DNA from 3 places in the Mesorhizobium sp. KR1-2 genome. Region 3 is predicted to be linked to each of the others. Evidence: predicted binding sites of a transcription regulator. Region 3 holds the regulator's gene; each other region holds the start of a gene.
What was found. The regulator LexA, encoded in region 3, represses DNA repair genes until DNA is damaged. The targets are predictions, from matches to a motif close to TGTTCNNNNTGTGTTCNG.

Region 1 (5,559 bases), on a different contig from region 3:
GAGATCACGCAGCGGATGCCGAAGTCGAGCAGCGCCCACGGTGCATGCTCGCGGCTGGAGCCGCAGCCGAAATTGTCGCCAGCGACCAGGATCTGCGCGTTGCGGTAGGCCGGCTTGTTGAGCACGAAATCGGCGTTTTCCGAGCCGTCCTCGTTGTAGCGCATCTCGGCGAAAAGCCCCGTACCGAGCCCGGTGCGCTTGATCGTCTTCAGGTAGTCCTTGGGGATGATCATGTCGGTGTCGACATTGACGATCGGCAAGGGAGCGGCGACGCCGGTGAGCTTGGTGAATTTTTCCATGGCTTTTTCTCGCCCGTTTCTGGTTCCGGGAAATTCGTTCGATCCCGCTTTACACAAAGGAGGCGGGGAATCAAAGAGGCCGCCTCGACGCGGCCTTCAAATCACGTTGAGCTCGCGGAACGGCCGGCCCTCGGCGATGCGGGCGTAGGAAAAGGCCGAGCAGTCGATGCTGCGATAGCCGCCATGGACCAGAAGCTCGGCCAGCGCCTTGCCCACCGCCGGCGCCTGCTGCAGGCCGTGGCCGGAAAAGCCGTTGGCGAAGATGAAGTTTTCGACCTCCGGATGCGGCCCGATGACCGCGTTCTGGTCGAGCGTGTTGTAGTCGTAGTGCCCGGCCCAGGCGCGGGTCGCCTTGATCGCCTCGAAGGCGGGCACGCGGGTGGCCAGAACCGGCCAGATTTTTTCCTCGAACAGCGACCAATCGGGATCGAAATCCTTTGCGTCGGCCGGGCCTTCGCCCTCCTCGCTCTCGGCCCCACCGGTGATGTAGACGCTGCCTTCCGGGCGCACATAGACGCCGCTGGGGTCGACCATCAGCGGCATGTCGGCGAACTTGTCATGCGCCTCGAAGACGAAGACGGTGCGCTTGCGCGGCTCGACCGGCAGCTTGAGCCCGGCCATGGCCGCGACCTTGCCGGCCGACGGACCTGCGGCGTCGAATATGGTGCCGGCTTCCAGTCGCTCGCCATTTTCGAGCGTGACGGCGGTGACACGATTGCCCGCGCGTTCGATGCCCGCGACGGCATGGGTGATGAAATCGACGTTCTTTTCGCGCAGCGCCTTGCGGAACAGCATCAGCATGGCATGCGCGTCGAACCAGCCCTCGCCGGAGCGGCCATAGGCGCCGGCAGTGATGCCCTCGGTGGAGATCCAGCTGAAGCGCTTCTGCAGCGCGGCCGCATCCTCCAGCACGATGTCGGCGCCCTCGGCCATCTGCGCGGCATGGTTCTGCTCGAGGATCGGCAGGCCGCCCTCGCCGGCCAGGATGAGATAACCGCCCTCGCGGAAGCCGATGTCGGCGCCGGCGCCGAACTCATGCTCCAGCCGGCGGAACAGCCCCAACGTGAACTGCGACAGACGGATGTTTTCCGGAATCGAGAACTGCTGGCGAATGGAGGCGCAGGACAGCGTGGTGGACGAGTAGGTGAATTGCGGGTCGCGCTCGATCAGCGCGATGGAGCCCAAAAATCCCTCCTCGCGCAGGTAATAGGCAATCGAGCTGCCGACGATCGCCCCGCCGATGATGATGACGTCGTAACGCGCCATATGCATTTTCCCCAATGCTTAGGTTGTTTGGTCGTGCCTTATCAGGGTTTTGCGCGCCAGTCTTGCAAGAGCCAGCATTGCCGGGCAAGAAAGGCCAATGATGCAAGCCCCCCGTCTGCGCCGCTCGGTGCTCTATGTGCCCGCCTCAAACGACAAGGCACTGGCAAAACTCGCCTCGCTGTCCTGCGATGCGGTGGTCATCGACCTTGAGGACGCTGTGGCCCCTAGCGAAAAGGCTGCAGCCCGCGAAAAATTGGCAAAAATCCTCGGCAACCGCCCGGCCGGCGTGCGAGAGATGGTGGTGCGCATCAACGCGCTGTCGAGCGAATGGGGCGCCGACGACATGGCCGCGGCGGTCGCCTGCCGGCCCGACGGCATATTGCTGCCCAAGGTGGAGACGCCGCGCGACGTACTGGAAGCCGGAGACCGGCTGGACAAGGCCGGCGCGCCCGAAACCCTGCGACTGTGGTCGATGGTCGAGACGCCGCGTGGGCTCATGAACCTCGGCGCGATCGCCGAGCTTGCCCGCGACGCCGCCTCGCGCCTGTCCTGCCTGGTGGCGGGTACCAACGACCTGGCGGCCATGACCGGCGTGCTGGCCACGCCCGAGCGACGCTATCTGAGGCCCTGGCTGATGCAGATGGTGCTGGCCGCGCGCGCCGGCGGGCTCGACATACTCGACGGCGTCAGCAACGATTTCCGTGACCTCGACGCCTTTGCGGCGGAATGCGGGGAGGGCGCCGCCATGGGCTTCGACGGCAAGACGCTGATCCACCCTGCCCAGATCGCGCCGGCGGAGGCCGCCTTCTCGCCTTCGCCAGCCGCGCTGGCCGAAGCGGAGCGGATCGTGGCCGCGTTCAAGCTGCCCGAAAACGCCGGCAAGGGCGCGATCGGCCTCGACGGCCGCATGGTCGAGCTACTGCATTGCGCGCAGGCCGAAACGCTGCTTGCCAAAGCGGCGATGATTGCCAAGTAAGCTGAAAAGGCGTGGAATGGGGCATCGTTCGGGAAACCGCTTCGAAGAACGATGCGAAAACAGGATATTATGGCCTCGGGCCGATTGCATGCCCGCTGCCGAAACGACGTTCAAGGCAACAACGCCATGACGGGGAATGACAGATGAAACTCTACCGTTTTCTCACCGGCCCGGACGACGCGAGCTTCTGCCACAAGGTGACAGCGGCCCTGAACAAGGGCTGGCACCTGTTCGGCTCGCCCACCTATGCCTATGACGCCGAAACCAAGGTCATGAAATGCGGCCAGGCGGTGGTGAAGGACGTCGAGGGCCAGGAATACGACCCCGGCATGAAGCTCGGCGATTTTTGAGGCGGCGCGGCCGCCGGCCCTCGTCTTGAGCGCCCCATGAGGCGGGCTCGCCTGCCTCATGTGCGGAATTCGTTTGGCAGCCGACGGCTCAATGCTGGTCGGCCGCCTCCTCGATGCGCTCCATGTCGTCGTCGCTGAGGCCGAAATGGTGGCCGATCTCATGGATCAGGACATGGGTGACGATGTCGCCCAGCGTCTCCTCGTTTTCGGCCCAGTAGTCGAGGATGGCGCGGCGATAGAGCGTGACGCGGTTCGGCCCCTCGCCCGTCTGCGGGTTCCAGCGCTCGGCAATGCCGCGGCCCTCGAACAGGCCGAGCAGATCGAAAGGCGTTTCGAGCGCCAGATCGTCCATGATTTCGTCGGTCGGGAATTCGGCGATCTGGATGATGACCTCGCCGGTCAGCCGGCGAAACTCCTCCGGCAGATGCGCATAGGCTTCCAGCGCCATGAACTCCATCTCCTCCATCGAGGGCGAAAGCTGGTCATGCCAGGCGCGATTCTTGTAAATACGGGCCATTCTGTTTCCTTTTGACCGCATATAGCCTTTTGACGGTCGGCTTTCGAGGCCTTTGCGCCGGGCGGGGAAAATTACCGCGGACAAGCGCTTTGCCAGGCATTCCGAAGGGGGAGGGATAAATCCCCAATACGAAATGCTTGACTCTCTCGGGGCGCTCTGGAATCAATAAGAACATAACGGGAACAAATATCGGAAAGCACACCGTCATGGCGACGTCCGCCGTGGCGCGGGCAACTGTTTCTGCCTTGCGCCGCAAAATCGCACAGATCGAAGGCACGCTGCCGGAACGCCTGGCGGCGCCCGCCGAGGCACGGCCGGAGGCGCTGGTGTTGCGGCGCCACGGCGTCGCGGCGGTGGAGCCGTGCTTCGCGACCGGCGCGCAGGCTTTCGATACAGCCCTCGGCGGCGGCCTGCCGCTGGCCGCCCTGACCGAAATCCATGGCGCAGAGACTCGCGACGCCGGAGCCGCGAGCGGTTTTGCCCTGGCGCTGGCCGGGCTTTTGCTGGCGCGGACGGCACGAAGGGCGCCGCTGCTCTGGATCGGCACCGCCGAAATCTTCCGCGAGGCCGGCATGCCCTATGCGCCGGGCCTGCGCGCCCGCTTCGGCATCGAACCGCAGGAACTGCTCGTGGCCGAGGCGCCCAGGCTGCCGGATGTTCTGTGGATTGCCGAAGAGGCCGCCAATCTGAAGGGGTTTTCGGCCGTCATCCTCGAAATCCGCGGCAACCCGCAAAAGCTCGACCTCACCGCCACGCGCCGCCTGCACCGGCGCGCGCTGGGCGCGGGGCGGCCGGTCTTTCTGCTGCGGCAGGCGGCCTTGCCCGAGCCGACCGCCGCCCCGGTGCGGCTCGTCGTCTCGCCAGCAACCGCCGCGCCGCGCCACACCCTTGCCGGGCCGCTGGCCGGCTCGATCGGCCCGCCGGGCTTTGCCGTCCGCATCGACAAAAGCCGCCTTGCCCTGCCCGGACAGTTCACCCTGGAGTGGAACGCCGATGAACGCTCATTCGCCGAAAGACAGCAGCCGGCCCTCGGGCCAGCGGATTCTGGCGCTGTGGTTTCCCTATCTCGGCACCGAGCGCATCCTGCGCCAGCGCCTGGGGCGGTCGTGGCGCTCGCAGCTGACGGCGGCGCGGCCGCCGCTGGTCATCAGCCACCGCGAAAAGAACACCCAGCGCATCGCCGCCCTCGACGAGCAGGCTGAGCGGCTGCGGCTGAAGCCGGGCATGGGCATTGCCGATGCGCGTGCCATGCATCCCGGCATCGAGATCGTCGAAGCCGACCCGGCCGCCGACCGCCGGCTGCTGGAAAGCCTGGCCGACTGGTGCGACCGCTACACCCCGCTGGTGGCGCTGGACGGGTCCGACGGCCTGTTCCTCGACATCACCGGCTGCGCCCATCTTTTCGGAGGCGAACGGGCGCTGCTCGACGACCTCCTGGCGCGGTTCTTCCATCAGGGGTTCGACGTACGGGCAGGGCTGGCCTCCACGCCGGGCGCCGCGTGGGCGGCGGCGCGCTTCCGCAGCCCCGATATCGTCGAGCCCGGGGACGAGGAAAAGATGCTCGAGCCCCTGCCGCTGGCAGCACTTCGGCTCGAGCCGGCAACGATCGCAGGGCTCGAAAGCGTGGGCCTGCGCAATGCCGGCGCCATATTGCGCAGCCCCCGCGCGCCACTGGCGCGCCGTTTCGGCGCGGCCCTCATGGCCCGCATCGACCAGGCGCTGGGGCGCATCGAGGAGGCGATCTCGCCGCGCCTGCCTGTCGCACCGCTGTCGGTGGAACGGCACCTGGCCGAACCGGTTGGGCTCATGGAAGACATCGAGCGGCTGGTGCTTCTGCTGGCCACGAGCCTGAAGGCGGATCTGGAGCGGCGCGGCGAGGGCGCGCGCGCCCTGCAGCTCCTGCTGTTTCGGGTCGACGGCATGGTCAGCCGCGTCAGTGTCGGCACCTCGCGGCCGCTGCGTGCGCCGGAGCTGGTCGCAAGGCTGTTCCATGAGCGGCTGACGGCGCTCGAGGACACGCTCGACGCCGGCTATGGCTTCGACCTCGTCCGGCTCTCGGTGCTGGCGGCCGCCCCCTTCGACATGGTGCAGGCCGACCTTGCCGGCGAGGTGGCCGGCAATGACGAGGACCTCGCCCTCTTCGCCGACCGC
Region 2 (5,559 bases), on a different contig from region 3:
GGTTTCAGGAAACACCACCCCGTCCGGCGCCTGGGTGGGGATATAGGTGGTGGTGTGCGCATGCTGCTCGCGCATCGCCGCGCCGGTCTGGAAGCGCTCGCCGAAACGCTGCTTGAGGATGCTGAGCACCGCCGCGATGCCATCCTCGTTGCGCTGAACCGCCGCCACGTCGCTAAGAGCCATGCTTTCCTCCGCTATTGGACCATGAGTGGCCGGCGAGATGGGTTTAAGGATACTCCCACTCAACAATCGCCAAACAAGGAAGCTGTCAATGACCATCCAGGCCCCGTTCGTCTCCCAGGAGATGGAGATCGAGAAAGACTGGATCGACTACAACGGCCATCTCAACATGGCCTACTACAACGTGATCTTCGACCGTGGCTCCGACGGCGCGCTGGAGCTTCTGGGCGTGGGGGCGGACTACGCCCGCGACCGCAAGCTCACGATCTATACGGCGGAAGTGCACATCTGCTACGTGCGCGAGCTTCATCTGGGCGACAAGGTCACGGTCAGCTTCCAGCTCATCGACCACGACGAGAAGCGCCTGCGCGCCTATCAGGAAATCCGCCATGTCGACGGCTGGCTGGCCGCCACCTCGGAGACGCTGTCGCTGCATATCGACATGTCGGGTCCGAAGGTCGCTTCCTTCCCCGAAGATATCCAGGCCCAGGTCGACGGCATGGCCGCGGCACACGCCACCCTGCCGGTGCCGGAGCGTGCGGGCCGCTCGATCGGCATCAAGCGCAAGAACGGCTGATCCCCTTCCAACACCTGCTGCGACACCGCGTCGCTCACCCGGCGGCATGCTGACGGCGGGCATCTTTTCGATGCCCGCCGCATCCTGCATTTACCCGGGAAATCGCGCCAATCGTTAAAATTTTAACGGAGACTGACACGTTAACCTTAAGGGTTTTTGCACAGTTTGAGCGAAGGGGCGGATTGATCCCACCGGTCTGGCGGGCAAAATCCGAGACGACTCGACTCAATTACCGGAACGGTGAGGGGCGGCGCCGTTTAGAGGATTGGCATGAAGATAGACGTTTCTCAGATGTCCAGCCGCCTGGCATCCGACCATACGATAAGCGATTACGACTTCTGGCGCGCGCTGAAGACGATAAACAACGAGCTTTACCGCATCGAACGTCTTCAGCTTCCTATACCTATGAAGATGATCTACGCACGCGCCATCATTACATCTGCAAGAAACCAGCGCCGCTCGAAGATGAACTGAAATTCTTCTTACGGCTGCGCGAGCACCCACGCAGCTTCTGCCGGCCCTGAAACGGGTCCGGCGCGGCAACAGCAGCCGGGAGAATCGCGTCTCTCCTGCCCCTTCATGTTAACCAAGCGATTCGCCGCGTGTTAACGAAGGTTGAGAAGCCCGCACCCTACCCGTCCAGCTTTTCCTTGAGGAACGCGGTGGTGCGACCCCAGGCCAGATCTGCCGCCGCCTTGTCATAGCGCGCCGCCGAGGTGTCGTTGTTGAAGGCATGCTGGGCGCCTTCGTAGACATAGATCGTGAAGCTCTTGCCGCCTGCCTCAAGTGCCGCCTTGTAGGCGTCGATCCCCGCGTCGATGCGTTCGTCCTTGCCGGCGTAGTGCAACAGCAGCGGCGCCTTGATCTTCGCCACGTCCTCGCTCTTCGGCTGGCGGCCGTAATAGGCCACCGCCGCGTCGAGGTCCGGCGCATTGACCGCCAGATCGTTGACCACGCCGCCGCCCCAGCAGAACCCGACCGCGCCGACCTTGCGGTTGCCGCCGTCGATCCGTTTGAGATAGGCGATAGTCGCCAGCCCGTCGGCTATCGTCTGCTCGGGCGCAAGTTGGGTGAACATTTCGCGTGCCTTGTCCTCGTCAGCCGGCGTGCCGCCGAGCGGCGAGAGGAAGTCGGACGCCAGCGCGACAAAACCTTCCAGCGCGATGCGTCGCGCCACATCGCGGATATGCGGGTTGAGGCCGCGGTTCTCATGGATGACGATGACGGCGCCGAGCTTGCCGCTCTCGGCTGCCGGGCGCACGAGATAGCCCTTCATCTCGCCTTTGGAGCCCGGATAGGTGATGTCCTCACCCCTCACCCGCGCATCATCCTCGGCCACGATCGCCGCCTGCGCCGAATTCGCCGCCAGCAGCGGCGCGATCGCAACTGCCGCCGCGCCGGAGCCCGCCAGCTTCGTCAGCTTCTCCATGAAGCCGCGGCGGTCCAGGGTCAGATGCGTGTATTCGTCATAGGCGTCGATCATCGCCTGTGTGATGGTCGGCTTGTCCACTTTCGCTCCTCCTTCCTCTCGTTCATCGGACAAATATGCGGGCGACCGGCAGGGGCCAGCACATCAAATTTTCGTCAATCGCTGTCCACCCGGCGGCATCGCTACATCTCAAGGACAAGGCTTTCGATTGCGGGCTCGCCTTGCCGGCAGCGCACCGCACCCTCGGCGAACCACTGCCGTATTCCGATGTCCCGCAGATGCGTGTCGGGTTGGTTCAGCTTGTTCGTGCCGGACAACGCGACAACGTCAACGAAGGAGAAGTGCAATGACCTTCAAGACCCTGATGTCAGCGAGCGCCCTGGCAATCGGCGCGGCATTCCTGACGTTTCCCACTTGCGGCATTGCCGGCGATATGACCGGCGCTCCGCTGGTCCTCGCCGCGGCAACGACGGCAGCCCCCAGCGGCCACGAGCCCATGCCGCGCAAGATGGGCTTCCGGCAACGCGTGCACGAATGCAAGGCCCAGTGGAAGGCCGACAAGGCAGCCGGCAAGATATCGGACAGGGAAACATGGCGCGACTATTGGAAGGATTGCAACATACGCCTGAATCCCCACCAGTGAGGCCACAATCATGAACGCACAAGACATCATCACCTCGGTTTCGACCAAGACCGGTCTCGATTCCACCAAGACCGCAATGGCCGTGGGCACCATCCTGTCGGTGCTGGAGCATGAAGCGGGCGAGGACCGCGTTGCGGGCCTCTTCAGCAGCGTCCCCGGCACCGAGGACCTCGCCCACAGCTACGACGTCATGCCGGCAAGCCAGGCCGGCGGCGGAGGCGGCGGACTGCTCGGCTCCATCAGTTCCGTTCTCGGTGGACTGCTGGGCGAAAGGGCCGGCGCGCTGGTCAACGGTCTCGCACAGTTGCGGGCCAGCGGCCTAGATGCCGAGCAGATCAAGCAGGCAGGCGAGACCCTTCTGCAGCAGGCCGAGGAAGCCGCCGGTCCCGATACGATCAAGCAGATCGTCGACGCCGTGCCGGGGCTCAAGGGCCAGCTCGGGTTGACGACCCACTAGCACGCGCGCGGCCCTCGGCCGTGCAGCTGAAAATTTGTCCGCGACCGGCTCCCGGCACGGGGGAGCTATGCGCGCATCATCAGTGTCCGCAGGCTGAAGCCAGCCAGAACCAGTGCGGCGACGGCGTGCCACAGCACGCGCGGGTCCACGACATTGCCGATCGCCCGGCCGAAGGCCAGCGCCACTCCCGCCCAGCACAGGCTGGAAACCAGGCATATCCAGGCGAGCGCCCGGTCGCCCGGCCGGCGGCTGCGCAGGATATTGAGCACGGCGATGAGCCCGGCCGCCAGAGAACCCGCAAGCGACCAGACGAATACCTCCGAGCCCAGCGGATAGCCAATGAAGGTGCCGTAGCTGTGGAGGATTGCGCCAATCAGCAGTAAAACCCCGAAAATCGTGTCGACCGTCCTCATCATACCCCTCCCCTGGCAAAGCTGACCGTGCGACTGTATCGCTGCAGCAAACCCTCCGCAATCAAGGGTCCGTCAACCTCAGTGGGGGATCGGTCGCCCAACCATGGGCACAAAACGGCAACATAGCTGGCCTTTCGGCCCCGAATCACTACATTCGATGGAAATGTCAGACTTTCCCGACGACATCCCCTTCTTCGACGAGCCTGGTGCGCCCGCTCCGCGCCCTGCCGGCGCGCCTGCGCCCGGCGGCATCGCCGCCCGCGCCATGGCCGCACGCCAGGCATCCGCGCCTGACTATCTGAAGGGCCTCAACGAAGAACAGCGGCTGGCGGTCGAGACCACCGAGGGCCCCGTGCTCGTGCTCGCCGGCGCCGGCACTGGCAAGACGCGCGTGCTGACCACCCGCATCGCCCACATCCTCGCCACGGGCCGTGCCTTCCCCTCGCAGATCCTGGCGGTCACCTTCACCAATAAGGCCGCCCGCGAGATGAAGCAGCGCGTCGGCCTTCTGGTGGGCGAAGCCATTGAGGGCATGCCCTGGCTCGGCACCTTCCACTCCATTGGGGTCAAGATGCTGCGCCGTCATGCCGAGCTTGCCGGCCTGCGCTCCGACTTCACCATCCTCGACACCGACGACGTCATCCGCCTCATCAAGCAGCTCATCCAGGCCGAGGGGCTGGACGACAAGCGCTGGCCGCCGCGCCAGTTCGCCATGATGATCGACGCGTGGAAGAACAAGGGGCTCGGCCCCGCCGAGATCCCCGAAGGCGACGCCCGCGCCTTCGCCAACGGCAAGGGCCGCGAACTCTACAAGGCATATCAGGACCGGCTGCAGACGCTGAACGCCTGCGACTTCGGCGACCTGCTTTGCCACCCTATCCGCATCTTCCGCGCCCATCCGGACGTGCTGAAGGAATATCACCGCCGCTTCAAATACATCCTCGTCGACGAGTACCAGGACACCAATACCGCGCAATATATGTGGCTGCGCCTGCTGGCCCAGGAAACCGGCGCGCCGGGCAAGAAGAACGTCTGCTGCGTAGGCGACGACGACCAGTCCATCTATGGCTGGCGCGGGGCGGAGGTGGACAACATCCTGCGCTTCGAAAAGGATTTTCCGGGCGCGGTCGTGATCCGGCTGGAGCGCAACTATCGCTCCACTGCCCATATCCTCGGGGCTGCCTCGCATCTTATCGCGCACAATGAAGGGCGGCTCGGCAAGACGCTGTTCACCGACATCGCCGACCCGGACGACGCCAAGGTGCATGTCCACGCCGCCTGGGATTCGGAAGAGGAAGCCCGCGCCGTCGGCGAGGAGATCGAGCAGGCGCAGCGCAAGGGCCATGCGCTCAACGACATGGCCATTTTGGTCCGCGCCTCCTTCCAGATGCGCGAGTTCGAAGACCGTTTCGTCACGCTCGGCCTCAACTACCGCGTCGTCGGCGGCCCGCGCTTCTATGAGCGGCAGGAAATCCGCGACGCCATGGCCTATTTCCGCGTCGTCGCGCAGCCGGCCGACGACCTCGCCTTCGAGCGCATCGTCAACGTGCCCAAGCGCGGGCTTGGCGAGGCGGCCATCCGCCAGATCCACGACACGGCACGCGCCCTGCGCATCCCCATGCTGGAGGCAGCGGCCAATCTTGCCGAGAGCGACGAGCTGAAGCCCAAGCCGCGCGCCGCTCTTCGCGAAGTGGTCGCCAATTTCGAACGCTGGCAGAAGGCGCTCGACAACACGCCGCACACCGAGCTTGCCGAGATCATTCTGGAGGAGAGCGGCTACACCGACATGTGGAAGAACGACCGCTCGGCCGAGGCACCGGGCCGGCTCGAAAACCTCAAGGAGCTTATCCGCTCCATGGA
Region 3 (5,559 bases):
TCACGCTCAAGGTCATCGGCCAGGCACCAGCCGGCAAGCGCTTCGACGGCTCCATCGGCATCGGAGAGGCTGTACGCATCTTCACCGGGGCGCCGGTACCGGAGGGTGCCGACACCATCGTGATCCAGGAAAATGCGCGCAAGCTCGGGCCCGACTCCGTCGAAGTCTTCGAGACTGTCGCCATTGGCCGCCACATCCGGCGCATGGGGCTCGACTTCGTCACCGGCGATCTGCTCCTGAAAAAGGGCCGCGAACTGGATCCCGGCGCGCTTTCGCTGGTCGCTTCGGCAAACCACCCTCGCCTCAACGTGATCAAGCAGCCGCTGATCGCCATCATCGCCACCGGCGACGAGCTGCTGCCCCCGGGCAGCGAGCTGGGGCCCGACCAGATCGTCGCCTCGAATGCCTTCGGCGTGGCCGCGATCGCGGCATCTGTTGGCGCGCGTGTGCTCGATCTGGGCGTCGTGCCTGACAGCCGCCCGGCCATCGCGGCGCGCATCAGGCAGGCCCTGGAAAAGGACGCCGACGTGGTCGTCACGCTCGGCGGCGCCTCCGTTGGCGACCACGACCTGACCAACGAGGTGCTGGTCGGCGAAGGCATGAAGCTCGATTTCTGGAAGATTGCCATGCGCCCCGGCAAGCCGCTGATGTTCGGCCGGCGTGGGCGCACCCGCTTCCTCGGCCTGCCCGGAAATCCGGTCGCCAGTCTCGTCTGTTCGCATCTGTTCCTGAAGCCGCTCCTGTCGCGGCTCGGCGGCAGGCCCTACGAGCCTGACCTTTGCCAGGCCGTGCTCGACAGGACCATGGCGGCCAACGACCAGCGCCAGGATTATGTCCGCGCGGTGCTACGCCAAGAACCCGAGGGGCTGATAGCGACGCCGTTCGAGGTGCAGGATTCTTCGATGCTCAGGACATTCGCCGAAGCCAATGCCCTGATTATCCGCGAACCCTTCGCGCCGGCCGCATCGGCCGGCTCACCCTGCACGGTGCTGAGGCTCCGCTGAGCCGTGGCAGGGGCTGCCGTGTCTCTGAAAGCGCAGTGAGAACCGCTGGAAAAAGGCAACCGGCGATCGACATGCCGCATGCCGCGGCGTCATAAGGAAAACGTCCTGGAATCAAGACCGTAGAGACGGATTCTGCCGGTTCGCGTTACCGGCCCTGGTCCTCAGCAGAACCGTCATGGTTTCCGGCCCCTTAACCCATTCATTAAAATTTAAACAGTTGCGGAACACAAATGGAACAGATAGTGTTTGTTCTGGTTTTGTTTTGGGTTTGATTCTCGGGGGAGCCGGCGATGCTGACGCGCAAACAACACGAGTTGCTTCTCTTCATCCACGAGCGGCTGAAAGAGACGGGCATCCCGCCGTCTTTCGACGAGATGAAGGAAGCGCTCGATCTCGCGTCCAAATCCGGCATTCACCGCCTGATCACGGCGCTGGAGGAACGCGGTTTCATTCGGCGACTTCCGAACCGCGCGCGCGCTCTCGAAGTGCTGCGCCTGCCTGATTCCATTGCGCCCGGCCTTGCTCCCCAGCGCGCAAAATTCTCGCCTAGCGTCATCGAAGGCAGCCTTGGGCGCCGCGCGCCGGAACCTGCTCGCCCCCCGGTGGCAGGCAATGACGAAGCCGGCATCGCGATTTCCATTCCCGTCATGGGCCGCATCGCAGCCGGCGTGCCGATCGATGCCATCCAGCACAAGACCCATTCCATTTCGGTGCCGCCCGAGATGATCACCGGTGGCGAGCACTACGCGCTCGAGGTCAAGGGTGACTCGATGATCGAGGCCGGCATCTTCGACGGCGACACTGTCATCATCCGCAACGCCAATACCGCCAGCCCCGGCGAAATCGTCGTGGCGCTGGTCGATGATGAAGAAGCAACCTTGAAGCGCTTCCGCCGCAAGGGGGCGTCCATCGCCCTGGAGGCCGCCAACCCCGCCTATGAGACACGCATCTTCGGCCCGGACCGCGTGAAGGTGCAAGGCAAGCTGGTCGGCCTCATCCGCCGCTACTGAACCTCGTTCAGCTGTATTGTTTTGGCTTGGCCGTATTGCTTGGGTCGGCGTTAGTCCTCCAATGGGCCAGAATCATCGGCCGGCTGTTTTTTGACCCGGGGGAATTTGGCGCCTGAGAACGCGTGCTGCTTCTGCTCATATGGCGGCAAACCGCGTGCTTCACGCGAAAACCGTCTCTGCGTGTGCCAGGGCCGATAGGGCTCGGAGAGCGCAAACCTGACTTCCGGCACTTGGCCGGTTTCATCGTCCGGAAGGTAGACGGCGGCGCTGCCGTACTTTGCCAGTTCGCGTTTGGTGAGGATCAGCGGCGGGCCGGTCGAACAGACGTTTTTCGCGGTGGCGTCTTCGATGACGATGAGGCTGGCATAGTCACAAGCCCGATGCGCGGCCCGTATGTCGGTCGCATGCGCCACGATGGTGCCGGAAGCATGCACCGCAACGCAAAGCCCGTCATGGCAATCGAATCCGCTGCCTGACGCGCCGTCCGCCAAGCTTGCGTCAGCATCTGCCTGGCGTGGTACGCTGGTGGCCAGCTGTTCCGCAGAGATGTCATCGGGGTCGGTGATAGCCCTCGTTTCCAGGATCACAATGCCCTTGCGGCCGGACTTTGGCTTCAGGCTGTCGATTGGGCCCACGATCTCTTCGGTGCGCAGCGCCCGTCTCCAGTTTTCGACGGTGAATGCATTTGGTCGCGCCCTGTTTACCGCGAACATTTGATCGCCGATGGGCACCCCGACGAGCCGACCATCTTCGGAGATGAGTACATCGGGCGTGCGGACGTCCGTCAGCGTGAGCATGCCCGCGAACGCAAAGGGAAGTGCCAGCGCACGCAGCCAGGTCGTGGCCATGGTGACGATGACCAGGGCAATGGTCAAAAGGGCCAGCGAATGCGAGGAAATCAGGCCGACCCCATCTATCGGCGAACGGTCCGATATCCATTTCGCGACCGTGATCATGATCGTCAGTCCCTTGCCCATCACGTAGAAGAATGGCGCATCCAGACCGAGCGGCATGGCGAGCGAACCGAGGACGGCGAAGGGCATCACCAGGAACGACACGCTCGGCATGACGGCCAGGTTGGCGATCAGGCTGAGCGGCGAGACGCGCTGGAAGTGGTAGACGCCGAAGGCAGTGGTGGCGATGCCGGCGATGGTCGAGGTGAACATCAGGCTGCCGACATCGCCCGCTACCTTGCTGACGATTGCGATCGCCAGCGGGCGCCCGGTAGCAGGTGGCGCACGCCTGCGCTTTTGGCGGTATTCCGACCAAAGCGCGTAGCCACCGACGAGCGCGGCCGTGGCAGCGAAGGACATCTGGAAACTTGGGCCTATCAATTCGTGCGGCGAAATCGCCACGATGACGAAGGCCGAAATCGCCAGGTTGCGCGTGGTCAGCGCGCCACGGTTGAACAGCAGTGCGGTGAGCATGATGCCCAGCATGAAGCAACTGCGCTGCGCCGCCACCTGGCCGCCCGAAATGAACAGGTAGCTGATGATGGCGGCAAGCGCCGCGACCGCCGCATATTTCTTGACCGGATGACGGGAGGAAAAGCCGGGAAACAGGGCGAAGATCATCCGCAGTGAGCCCATCACCGTTCCCGCGACCAGTGCCATGTGAAGCCCCGAAATGGCGACGATGTGATAGATGCCCGTTCGCCGCATCGCTTCGTTGATGTCGTCAGGAATGCCGGCGCGGATGCCCACCACCAGCGCAGCCGCGATCTCGCCTTCGGGTCCGCCGATAAGGTCGCGGATACGCTCGGCAATGGTGTTGCGGAGGTTTTGGACGCTGTTGAAGAGGCGTGCGCTGACCGGCAACGGCGCGTCCCCCTCAACGAGATCGGGACCGCGCATGAAAAAGCCGCTGGCGCCGATGCCCGAAAAATAGCTCCTGAACGAGAAGTCGTAGCTGTCGGGACGAACCGGGCCGGTCGGCGGCATCAGGCGAACCGCGCCCTCGATCTCCGAACCGACGACCAACCCCGGCGGGATCTTGCGAGCAGAAAGGCGCACGCGCTCGGGCGCATAGCGCAGCTTCGGTTTGGCGGTTGTCAAAACATCGATGGTCAGGCGCACGCGGCCATTGGCCATGTGGTCGATCTCGGCGACCCGCCCCGTCAGGCGCGTTGAAATCTCGCTGCCGAGCGTATTCGTTCCGGCCCGCCAGGTTTCAAACTTGGCAAGAAACATGCCCAACAGGCAGAACAGTGCCGCAATGATGAGAAGCCGCAGAGCCTGTCGGTGTACGGGAACAAAGGCGAGCGCCACCGCAGCGACCACCAGCCCGCCGATTAGGACCTGAATGTCGGGCTCTTCGGGCAATCCGTAGTAGATGATCGTGCCGCAGCCGAAAAGCACGGGCGCAAAAAGGAAGGGCGTTCCGCGGTCCAGCTCAGTGGCGAGAGCGGCGGTGGTCGCGCGAACTGCTTTGGCGTAGAGGATTTTGACAACGGCGAGCCACGAGGCTGCAGATGGTCTCGTGCCTCGCCCGGGTTTGGCCGACCTCGGTGAACTCCGGGCGTCGGCCTCAGGATAGGATTGCGGTTCCCGCGGCGCAGCGCCTTCCGCCCCGGAGGCGAACAGCTCCCGTTCGCTTACCTCGTCGGAGGCCGTCCCGCGCGCCATGCAAGTCCCCCATCCCGGACCCGGCTTGCGACGCCACGCGGCACTGAACCGGCCCTGCCCCTTGCACCCCTGACCCTCTATGCTACATGAACGCTACCGAATTGCCATGCGCCCGCCGCGGCGGCTCCGCCCAGTTGTCCCTTCCTTCTGGAAACCCAATGTCCGATAAAGTCATCACCCGTTTCGCCCCCTCTCCCACCGGTTACCTGCATATCGGCGGCGCCCGTACGGCACTGTTCAACTGGCTCTATGCGCGCCACACCGGCGGCACGATGCTGCTGCGTATCGAAGACACCGACCGCGAGCGCTCCACCGATGCCGCCACGGCAGCCATTCTCGACGGCCTGACCTGGCTGGGTCTCACCTGGGAAGGCGAGCCTGTGTCGCAGTTCGAGCGCGCGCCGCGCCATCGCGAAGTGGCCGAGGACCTGGTGCGCATGGGCAAGGCTTACTATTGCTACGCCACGCCCGAGGAGCTGAACGAGATGCGCGAAAAGGCTCGCGCCGAGGGCCGTCCGCCGCGTTATGACGGGCGCTGGCGCGACCGCGATCAGTCCGAGGCGCCGGCCGGCGTGAAGCCCGCTATCCGCATCAAGGCGCCGACCGAAGGCGAGACGGTGGTGAACGACAGCGTCCAGGGCGAGGTCCGCTTCCCCAACAAGGATCTCGACGATTTCATCATCCTGCGTTCGGACGGCAACCCCACCTACATGCATGCCGTGGTTGTCGACGACCATGACATGGGCGTCACCCACATCATCCGCGGCGACGACCACCTGACCAACGCCGCGCGCCAGACCGTCATCTACAACGCCATGGGCTGGGACGTGCCGCAGATGGCACATATCCCGCTGATCCATGGCTCGGACGGCGCCAAGCTCTCCAAGCGACACGGCGCGCTCGGCGTCGAATCCTATCGCG

Region 1: a site for LexA is predicted at 3,576-3,593, ahead of ABLE85_RS21215 (metallopeptidase family protein). Genes of this name have one in related genera too.
Region 2: a site for LexA is predicted at 3,805-3,822, ahead of ABLE85_RS06775 (UvrD-helicase domain-containing protein). Genes of this name have one in related genera too.

Annotation. Positions count from the first base shown of each region.
Region 1 is NZ_JBDZDS010000012.1:99,617-105,175, reverse strand. Features, by position in the region: gene leuD (3-isopropylmalate dehydratase small subunit) at 1-299, opposite strand, end outside; gene ABLE85_RS21230 (FAD-binding oxidoreductase) at 396-1,565, opposite strand; gene ABLE85_RS21225 (CoA ester lyase) at 1,663-2,541, shown strand; gene ABLE85_RS21220 (DUF1737 domain-containing protein) at 2,685-2,891, shown strand; gene ABLE85_RS21215 (metallopeptidase family protein) at 2,980-3,408, opposite strand; gene ABLE85_RS21210 (hypothetical protein) at 3,615-4,610, shown strand; gene ABLE85_RS21205 (DNA polymerase Y family protein) at 4,492-5,559, shown strand, end outside.
Region 2 is NZ_JBDZDS010000002.1:519,974-525,532, forward strand. Features, by position in the region: gene ABLE85_RS06740 (FAD-linked oxidase C-terminal domain-containing protein) at 1-183, opposite strand, end outside; gene ABLE85_RS06745 (thioesterase family protein) at 272-757, shown strand; gene ABLE85_RS06750 (hypothetical protein) at 1,028-1,231, shown strand; gene ABLE85_RS06755 (dienelactone hydrolase family protein) at 1,389-2,240, opposite strand; gene ABLE85_RS06760 (hypothetical protein) at 2,533-2,829, shown strand; gene ABLE85_RS06765 (hypothetical protein) at 2,840-3,286, shown strand; gene ABLE85_RS06770 (hypothetical protein) at 3,352-3,699, opposite strand; gene ABLE85_RS06775 (UvrD-helicase domain-containing protein) at 3,863-5,559, shown strand, end outside.
Region 3 is NZ_JBDZDS010000006.1:21,069-26,627, forward strand. Features, by position in the region: gene glp (gephyrin-like molybdotransferase Glp) at 1-1,004, shown strand, start outside; gene lexA (transcriptional repressor LexA) at 1,295-2,014, shown strand; gene ABLE85_RS13395 (ComEC/Rec2 family competence protein) at 2,065-4,638, opposite strand; gene gltX (glutamate--tRNA ligase) at 4,797-5,559, shown strand, end outside.